One region of the Pseudoalteromonas sp. Z9A5 genome, then DNA from elsewhere that is predicted to be linked to it. Evidence: predicted binding sites of a transcription regulator. Region 1 holds the regulator's gene; each other region holds the start of a gene.

Region 1 (3,288 bases):
GGTCTTCTGTTTTTTGTTGTTCTATTGTGTCAGCAGTATTCACATCTTGCGCAGCAAAAGCTGTTAACAGATGGAGTAAGCTTTCTTCAACTTCTCTTACAAGCTCCATAACTCGACGAATAACTTGCCCTGTCAAATCTTGGTAATCTTGAGCCATGAGTATATTGGTCATTAAGCTTTGTAATTCATCAGTTTTATGATGAGAGTTATTCATAAACTTATCGATGCTGTGGCATAGTGTTTTAAATTCGCCAAGATCAATTTCGCGGCTCATTAAGCGATCCCATGTCGGTTTAATATGGGCCACTTCATTAGCTAACTCCTGAGCTATTGGTAACCCAGCTTCAACCGCATCCATTGTTTTATTAGCAGCGTTTTCTGTCATTTCTATAACATAATTAAGCCGCTTTTGAGCATCTGGAATAGCATCAGTTGTTATGTTGGTTAAACGCGTATCAAGCTCAAAACTTTTTAAAGCTTCGTGTAATTGACGAGTTAATTTTCCAACTTCAGCAAATATTTCTGACTGCTCTTTAGACGCGGTGTCTAAAATTAATTCATCGGCTTTATCTTGCTCACCATTTTCTAAAAAAACAACGAGCTGGCGAGCTTGTTCTAACGTTATTCGAGGCGCAGCAAGTGCTGACATAAGCCTCTCCCCTTCATTAACCTAAGCGTTCAAACACTTTTTCTAATTTTGTTTTCAATGTTCCAGCCGTAAATGGTTTAACAATATAACCATTAACACCAGCTTGAGCTGCAGCTATTATCTGTTCTTTCTTAGCTTCTGCAGTCACCATTAAAACAGGTAGGTGCTTTAGTTTATCATCAGCTCTAATCGCCCTTAAAAGGTCAATACCCTGCATTCCAGGCATATTCCAATCTGTAACTACAAAGTCAAATGATTGATTTTGTAGCATAGGTAAAGCAGTTGAGCCATCATCTGCTTCTTGAACATTAGTAAAGCCTAAGTCACGCAATAAATTTTTAATAATACGTCTCATTGTCGAAAAATCATCAACAACAAGAATTTTCATGTTTTTATCCAAAACATCCTCCGGTGAGGTCTTAACCTTGTTTACTTACTACTAGTTTATCCAGTCATTGATTTTTGCTTTGAGCTTAATCATCGCCTGACCATGTATCTGACTTACACGCGATTCACTTACATCGAGTATATGTCCAATCTCTTTTAAATTCATTTCATCGTTATAGTACAAAGAGAGTACCATCGCATCTCGCTCAGGCAATGACTTTATTGCACTTAACAATGATTCATTAAAGCGTTCATTTTTAACATTATTAAAGGGTTTGTCTAGCGTTAAATCTTGACCTGCTGGAGTGATAACATCGTCATCTATTCCCAAGTCTTCAATGCCTAAAATTTTACTTGAATTTACATCATTTAAAATATGATGGTACTCATTTAGCGAAATTTCAAGTTTTTCAGCAACTTCTGTATCTGTTGGCTCACGATTTAACGCTTTTTCTAATGTAGTAATAGTCTCGGCTACAAGGCGGCTTTTACGGTGTACTGAGCGAGGAGCCCAGTCACCGCGTCGCATTTCATCAAGCATTGCTCCACGAATACGAATACCTGCAAATGTTTCAAAGCTTGCACCTTTAGTAGCGTCAAAGTTTTTTGATGCCTCTATTAGACCAATCATGCCTGATTGAATTAAATCATCGAGCTGAACACTAGGAGGCAAGCGAGCAATTAAGTGACACGCCACTTTTTTGACAAGTGATGCATGCTTTTCAACAATCACATTTAAATTTTGTGTTGACTGATATCCCATAGCTCTATTTACCGATATTGTCATAATTAGCCGTTAACCAGCTTCTCAATAAAAAACTCTAAATGCCCAGAAGGTTGATTAGGTATAGGCCATTTTACAGCTTTCGTCGCGAGTGCTTTAAAAGCTAATGCCGCAGGTGAATTTGGAAATAATTCTACAATGACTTTTTGACGACGCGTTGCTTTACGCATATTTTCGTCATAAGGAACAATAGCCACCAGCTCCATAGACACATCTAAAAAGCGATCGGTTACTTTGGAAAGTTTTGCGAAGAGTTCGTGACCTTCGCGCATGCTGCGAACCATATTCGCAACAATCTTAAATTTATATACACCATGCTCACGACTTAAAACTTTAATAAGTGCGTATGCATCAGTGATCGATGTTGGTTCATCACAAACGACAACCATTACATCTTGTGCTGCACGTGAAAAGCTTAGCACCATATCTGAAATGCCGGCGGCAGTGTCTACAATTAATATATCAAATTCGGTATTTAATTCGCTAAAAGCACGAATAAGGCCAGCATGCTCTGATGGTGATAACTCAACCATACTTTGAGAGCCTGATGTTGCTGGTACTATTTTAATTCCGCCTGGACCTTCAACTAAAATCTCATCGAGTTCACATTCGCCAGATAATACGTGCGATAAATTACGTTCAACACGCAGTCCAAGCATCACATCACAGTTTGCTAAACCTAAGTCGGCATCAAGTACTAATACTCGATTTCCTTGCTGACCAAGTGCTATTGCGGTGTTAAGGGAAACATTTGTTTTACCTACACCACCTTTACCACCGGTCACAGCGATAACTTTTACGCCGTTGTTATTGTTTTGACTCATTTTGCGCAGGCCGCTTGCTTGATCTAATACTGTGTTAATCATACATCCCTACTGTGCTCGACGCCACTGATTGGTGTCTTGAATGTTGTGCTTTTATTCTTTTTAAATACAATTGCTCAGCTTTTTTTACTAGTTTTTCGGCATTTGCAACACGAATGTCTTCAGGAACTCGTTGACCATTAGTAAGATACCCTATTGGGAGGCGGTTTTGAATCGCAATACTAATAATCTCACCTAAACTTAAAGATTCGTCTAATTTAGTAAAAATACAACCACTTAACTGTACTTTTTTAAAATGCCTTACTGTTTCTTGCAATACGTTTATTTGTGCTGTTGCACTTAGTACAAGATAGCTACGAATATCAACACGCTGATTACGCATTAGCGTATTTAACTGCTCTGTTAAACGCAAGTCTCGTTGGCTCATACCTGCAGTATCTATTAATACTAGACGCTTATCTCGTAAATGATATAAAACTTCAGCTAATTCATTAGCATCTTTAACCTGCTTTACACCACAACCAATGATTCGACCATAAGTTGCAAGCTGTTCATATGCACCAATTCTGTATGTATCGGTGGTAATTAACGCAACTTTATCGGCACCGTATTTTTGTGCTCCTAAGGCTGCTAATTTAGCTACA
Region 2 (3,288 bases), on a different contig from region 1:
TTATATGCTCAAGTACTGTAGTTCCACCAATACCTGAATCAAAGACCATTATATGCGCTGACAAACTACCGTTCCCACTTTACTTTAAGAACGGCAGTTTGCCATGAGGTATTTATAAAAGAAAGTAGTTTAACTTTGCGTGGTTTCTAAATCAGCAAGATCGTCGACCGCCGAATTTAACTGATTAAGGTTTTCGAACATAGACTTTGTGTAATCTACTAACTTATCTATTTGTTCCTGATCTTGATTTAACCATTGGAGAATGCCAGCTAGCTGATTTTGTAATCCAAGTTCACCCGCTTTTTCAAAAGCATTTTTAAGGTCGTCATTAAAAGGAGCTAAACCCTCTGCTATTTGTTTTTCTGGTGCTGGTTTATATTCTTCATAGCTTTTAACTGATGCTATTGTTTTTGTTTGACGTAAATCCATAGAAAAAGCCACCAGCTGATCGCTGTCTAAACTTAGCTCTTGCGCTTGTTCAAATGCTTCATCTAAATCACCACCAAAAAAGGTTTTACTTAAATCTTGTAAGTCTTCCATCATCGCATTAATAGCTTCTTGCTCTTGCTCATTTAAGTCACCATTAACCGACATCGAAAATGATACCTGTCGAGATTGCGATGATGAGCTTGCAAACGACTCGCCATTATTGTTTTGCTGATAGCCACTTGCCGACTGAGATTCAAATGCATCTGCAAAGCTAATACTTACCTCGTCACCTTCTGCGGTGGTAAATTTATACTCTGCATTACTCGTCATACTGACATATTGAGCCTGGCTTATATTTACGCTGGCAGGTTGTGGGTTAAATAACGACTCTTCAAACTTATCAAGCCCATTGTAAATACCCTCTTTAGACTTATTAATACCCTCTTCCATGTCGTTATTAAATACGCCCGTACCTTTGAGTTCATCAACAGCGTCGTCAATCCCTATTTGGACGCCTTTTCGCGCGTCGCCTAACATATCTTTGAGTTTTTCGTCATCAGCGCCGTTAGCTTTTGCTTTATTAACAGCACTACTTACGAAATCGAGTACATTTTTTACTATTTCATCAAAATCAAATAGTGGTTTGTCTGCTTTTTTTTCTGCGATAGGCAATCCAAGCTGCTCAGCCATTTTATCGCCAAGTACTTTTGCAGCCAACTCTCGACCACGTTGCTGATAGGTATCTTGAGGAGACGTAATTGTAGGTTGCTGTATATCAGCTTTATTATTGAATTTATTAATGTTGTTGTTTGGCGTAAAGCCATAATTACCTATTTTCATGATTCGTCTCCTAAGCGTGCGTAATTAATTATCGGCTATAACAATAAAAACTAAAGTACAATGTGCAATAAAACAGCATAAATGCTAGCCAAAACTAGACAAATACGCAGCGCTCCCTACAATAGCGCCGATAAACAGATCTTAGATAAGGTAGTAGTATTAATGGCAGTTATTAAAATAGATACCACACAGTACCAAGCACAGTTAAGTGAAAAAGAGCAGCGTATTAGTGCACAGTTTCAACGTTTTGGTGTGGAGCAACTAGAAGTATTTAGCTCAGAGCCAACTAACTACCGCCAACGTGCTGAATTTAGAGTATGGCACAACGGTGACGATCTGTTTCACATTATGTTTGATCAACAAACAAAAGAAAAAATCCGTGTTGATACGTTTGACCCAGCAGCGCCTCTAGTAGGTGAAATCATGCAGGTGATGATTGAGCATCTTAAGCCTTGTGAAATATTACGTCGTAAGTTATTTCAAATCGATTACCTATCAACGCTAAGCGGTGAAATTTTAGTAAGCTTGCTTTATCACAAACCACTTGATGATGAATGGTTAAGTGAAATTAAAGCACTGAAAGAAAAACTGAGTAGTAAATACAAAATTGACTTTATAGGTCGTGCTCGCAAACAAAAAGAAGTGCTGGGTGATGACTTTGTAACTGAGCGTTTAACAGTTAATGGTCAAGAGCTTATTTATCAACAAGTAGAAAATAGCTTTACTCAGCCTAATGCAAAAGTAAATATTAATATGCTGGAGTGGGCGCAAGATTTATGTAAGCCACTTAAAAATGATTTATTAGAACTGTATTGCGGTAACGGTAACTTTTCAATTGCGTTAGCGGGCTGTTTTAATAAAGTATTAGCAACAGAAATATCAAAATCATCTGTTCACTCTGCTCAATACAACATTGCTAAAAATAACGTAGAGAACCTAGATATTATTCGTATGTCGAGTGAAGAGTTTACTCAAGCAATGAATGGTGAACGTACTTTCTCTCGTTTGGATGGTATTGACCTTAAAAGCTATGACTGCCAAACCATATTAGTTGATCCTCCGCGCGCAGGCATGGATGAATTAACGTGTGACCTAGTCGCTAATTACGAAAGCATAATTTATATATCGTGTAATCCTGAAACCCTTGAGCGTGACCTTGATCACTTAACACGTACACATAATGTTAAGCGCTTTGCTATATTTGATCAGTTCCCTTACACACATCATATTGAGTCAGGTGTTTTCTTACAACGCAAATAATAAATACGCTTAGTAAACGTTACCCATAAAAAAAGCTCCTTGTAGGAGCTTTTTTTAGTTTTAGCTAAATTTATTTGTTAGCTAAATAGTTAATTAGTTCGCTAATATCTTCTGACTTATAAATACCAGACTCTTTACCAAGGTTTAACTTGTACTTACCATTTACGATAAAAGTAGGTACGCCACGAAGTGCCCCCTTATCTTTAAAGTAATCTTGGTCACGTTTCATTTTAGAGCTTAGCGTACGTACAGAAAAGCTTTTAAATAACTTATCAAACTTATCGCCATCAACGCCCTGCGCTACAAATATATCTTTTACATCTGCAAGCTCATTAAATTTAGCGCGCTTTGTATGAATATGATTAAAGATCGCAGAAATAATCTGATCTTTTTGCGGAAGTACTTCTGCAGTAGCAAGTGCTTGGCTCATCATCTGTTGATTCTCTGGGTCGCGTACACCTACAAAATCAACGTGGCTCTTTTTAAATTTAACGTTTTTATCAAGCGATGGCTTAAATTCAGTAATTAGCCCTTCCATGTTATTACATGCAGGACAGTAAAATGAGAAAAACTCTTTAACTTCCGGTTTTTTTGTTGCTCGCTCAGATACAACATCGTAATGCACACCTTCCTCAAAGGTTGCAGCAAAGCTTGTTGCCGCCATAGGAAGTAATACTGCAAGCAAACCTGCTTTAACTAATTTAATCATTTTTATACTCCTAAATTCATAGTGCTAATAAAAATGCCACTAACTCATCA
Region 3 (3,288 bases), on a different contig from region 1:
CAAGCTGTTGTGCTATTTTTTTAACAAGCTCATTTGTTTGCTCTTGATCAGCAGATGCCGTTGCTTGTTCAGATGATTGCTCTTGAGATGTACTACGAGATTCACCACCACGTTTGTCACCACGCTGTTCTTGTCTTCCTCCGGCAGAGCTTTCATCACCGGCTTGAAATTCTAGCATTTGCTGAGTCATTTCTACTGTTTGCTGTTGAATAGTTTCTATTGGGGTGGGTTCTGGTTTCCCTGGTGTAAATTCCATTGCAATAACAGAGGTACCTTTAGGGATGTCTTTTACTTCTATTTTATTTTGTACACCAAAAGCAAACTTCATTGAGCCTGCTATTTGTTTAAATTTAAGTACATCCATCTCAGAAAACGCAAGCAAGAGTACAAAAAAGCACATTAGTAGCGACATCAAATCAGCAAACGTCCCCATCCACGCAGGTAGCCCTGGAGGTGGACATTTACACTCTTGCTCAGACATGGTTACTCCTCGGTATCTACTTTACGTTTTGATTCAGCTAGGTAGTTTTTCAAAATACCTTCAATTACTTTTGGATTTTGACCATCTTGAATACCTAGCACTGCATCTAAAATCAAACGCTGATTCATTGCCTCTTCATCTTTACGAAGCTCTAATTTAACTTGAATAGGGATAGCAACTACGTTTGCTAAAAATGCACCATATAAAGTTGTTAATAATGCTACTGCCATTGAAGGCCCTATTGATTTTGGATCGTCCATGTTTGATAACATAGCAACCAAACCTATCAAGGTACCAATCATTCCCATTGCAGGTGCAATATCGGCCATCGCTTTAAATAAGCCGGCACCCATTTCGTGACGGGTGGAAGTTAAAGTAATATCTTTTTGTAAAGTAGCTCTCACTACATCGGCATCGTGACCATCAACTAACATGTCGACACCTTTTCGCATAAACTGATTTGGTATTTCAGCTTCTTCAAGGGCTAAAAAACCGCCTTTTCGTGCAGAATCTGCAAGCTCAATTGCTTTATCAATTAGCTCTTCAGGTGATTCTATTTTAAACATGAAAGCTTTAGCGGCTACTTTACCTATACCAAAAAACTGTCCCATGGTGTAATTTGATAAAACTATGAATATAGATCCACCAAATACAATTACCACCGAAGGGGTATTGTAAAACATAGCCATTTCGCCACTACTACTCATAAACATCGACATGACAATTAAGCCAATTGCGCCAAGGATCCCTATAATGGTTGCTAAATCCACATTTCCTCCAAAGGTTTCATGCTGTAAGGCCTTATCATAAACTTTTATTATTAACTACTTATCGGCAACATATTGAATTGCTTAAGCCATTTGTGTAAAGAAACATAAAAAGAGCATTAAAGTATTAGTTTAATTAAAGGTACATTATTAATTACTTTAACTACAGCAATAGACCGCTATTAAGTCTTTATTAATGCACATAAAGGTAACATTTAATGCTAATAGACGAAAAAAACATATCATCCTTTGACCTAGTTTAGCATTCCCCCTAAAATTGGCTTCTAAATTTATCATGTAAGCTGAAATAATATGGCGACTAAAAAACCTGAAAACTTAAGTTTCGAACAAGCACTAGAAGAATTATCAACAATTGTTAGTGACATGGAACAAGGTGATTTATCGCTTGATCAGTCGTTAAAGCAATTTGAACGCGGAATTGCTTTGGCTAATGCTTCATCAGGTAAATTACAGCAAGCAGAACAAAAAGTATCAATTTTAATGGGAAGCGGCGAAAAGTCAGCACTTGCAAACTTTGACAACGATGTGGAATAAACGGTGAGCATTAAAGAACAAATAGAACATGCTCAAACTGATGTAGCTAATACGCTCAATCTTTATTTTGAACAACCGCTCGATAGTGAAAAAAAAATAAAAGAAGCTACACATTATAGCTTGTTCAATGGTGGGAAAAGACTGCGTCCATTTTTGGTTTACGCTACAGGTAAAATGCTCGGTGCAGAGAAAAGTGATTTAGATGTACTTGCCGCAGCAATTGAATGTATTCATAGCTACTCTTTAGTACATGATGATTTACCAGCTATGGATGATGATGATTTACGCCGAGGTAGACCAACATGTCATATAGTTTATGGCGAAGCTGAAGCTATTTTAGCTGGAGATGCGCTGCAAACATTAGCGTTTGAGCTAATCTCAAATCATAATTTTAAATGTAGCTCAAAAACACAAGTAAAAATGATAGCAAAACTTGCACATGCCTCTGGTTTAGAGGGTATGGTTGCCGGTCAAGGTTTAGATATTGCTGCAACCGACAAAGTGATTACAGTACAGCAACTTGAGCGTATTCATAAACTAAAAACGGGTGCATTAATTAATTGTGCAATTACCTTAGGTGCAATGTGTTCTCCAAATGTTAGCGAACAAACTTTAGATAACTTATCTGTTTTTGGGTATGCTATAGGGCTGGCCTTTCAAGTCCACGACGATATTTTGGATATTGAGGGCGATACTGTTACTTTAGGTAAGCCGCAAGGGTCAGATATTGCAGCCAATAAAGCGACATACCCCGCTTTATTGGGTATGCTTGGCGCTAAAGAAAAGGCGCAAAATTTAATACAACAAGCCCATGAAGCGTTAGCAAATATTGATGCTGACACAACACTTCTGGCGTCACTAGCAAATTACTTAATTGAGCGTGATCATTAAGCACCGCTTAAAAAGTATTGCACTTAGCACTGACATAATTACTGAACATTAATTGAATTTATACCGTATTTGTATAAGTTAATTGATGTTAGCGAAGGATATATAAAAAACCATGACACTTGATAGTAGCAAGTATCCATTACTTAATTTGGTTGACGAACCAGCCCAGTTACGCGATATAGCGCAAGATAAACTCCCAGAGTTTAGCAATGAGTTACGTGACTATTTACTCAACTCAGTATCGCAAAGTAGCGGTCATTTAGCGTCTGGTTTAGGTACGGTTGAACTTACCGTTGCCCTACATTATGTGTATAACACGCCCGATGACAGGTTAGTATGGGATGTGGGTCATCAAGCTTACCCGCATAAAATACTGACTGGTCGACGCGATTTAATGCACACGATTCGTCAAAAAGATGGCTTACACCCATTTCCATTTCGTGAAGAAAGTAAATACGACACGTTTAGCGTAGGTCATTCAAGTACGTCTATTTCAGCAGCGCTGGGAATGTCTATTGCCGCGCAAAAAGAGGGTAAAGGACGAAAAACCGTTGCAATTATAGGCGACGGTGCCATTACTGCTGGTATGGCATT

The links. Region 1 encodes FliA, which starts transcription of late flagellar genes. Its sites were predicted from a motif close to CTAAAGNTNNNNNNNNNNNNGCCGATA; they were not measured.
Region 2: GQR56_RS19140 (DUF5610 domain-containing protein) is a predicted target of FliA. The motif match lies at 1,299-1,325, and genes of this name have one in related genera.
Region 3: pomA (flagellar motor protein PomA) is a predicted target of FliA. The motif match lies at 1,311-1,337, and genes of this name have one in related genera.

Annotation. Positions count from the first base shown of each region.
Region 1 covers NZ_WTLC01000002.1:48,468-51,755, reverse strand. Annotated here, with positions in the region: gene GQR56_RS01775 (protein phosphatase CheZ) at 1-649, opposite strand, end outside; gene cheY (chemotaxis response regulator CheY) at 666-1,049, opposite strand; gene GQR56_RS01765 (RNA polymerase sigma factor FliA) at 1,089-1,799, opposite strand; gene GQR56_RS01760 (MinD/ParA family protein) at 1,826-2,686, opposite strand; gene flhF (flagellar biosynthesis protein FlhF) at 2,679-3,288, opposite strand, start outside.
Region 2 covers NZ_WTLC01000052.1:1,612-4,899, forward strand. Annotated here, with positions in the region: gene murI (glutamate racemase) at 1-64, opposite strand, end outside; gene GQR56_RS19140 (DUF5610 domain-containing protein) at 130-1,269, opposite strand; gene trmA (tRNA (uridine(54)-C5)-methyltransferase TrmA) at 1,432-2,529, shown strand; gene GQR56_RS19150 (thiol:disulfide interchange protein DsbA/DsbL) at 2,600-3,238, opposite strand; gene GQR56_RS19155 (thiol:disulfide interchange protein DsbA/DsbL) at 3,255-3,288, opposite strand, start outside.
Region 3 covers NZ_WTLC01000023.1:66,969-70,256, reverse strand. Annotated here, with positions in the region: gene GQR56_RS13020 (flagellar motor protein MotB) at 1-481, opposite strand, end outside; gene pomA (flagellar motor protein PomA) at 484-1,251, opposite strand; gene GQR56_RS13010 (exodeoxyribonuclease VII small subunit) at 1,561-1,803, shown strand; gene ispA ((2E,6E)-farnesyl diphosphate synthase) at 1,807-2,694, shown strand; gene dxs (1-deoxy-D-xylulose-5-phosphate synthase) at 2,807-3,288, shown strand, end outside.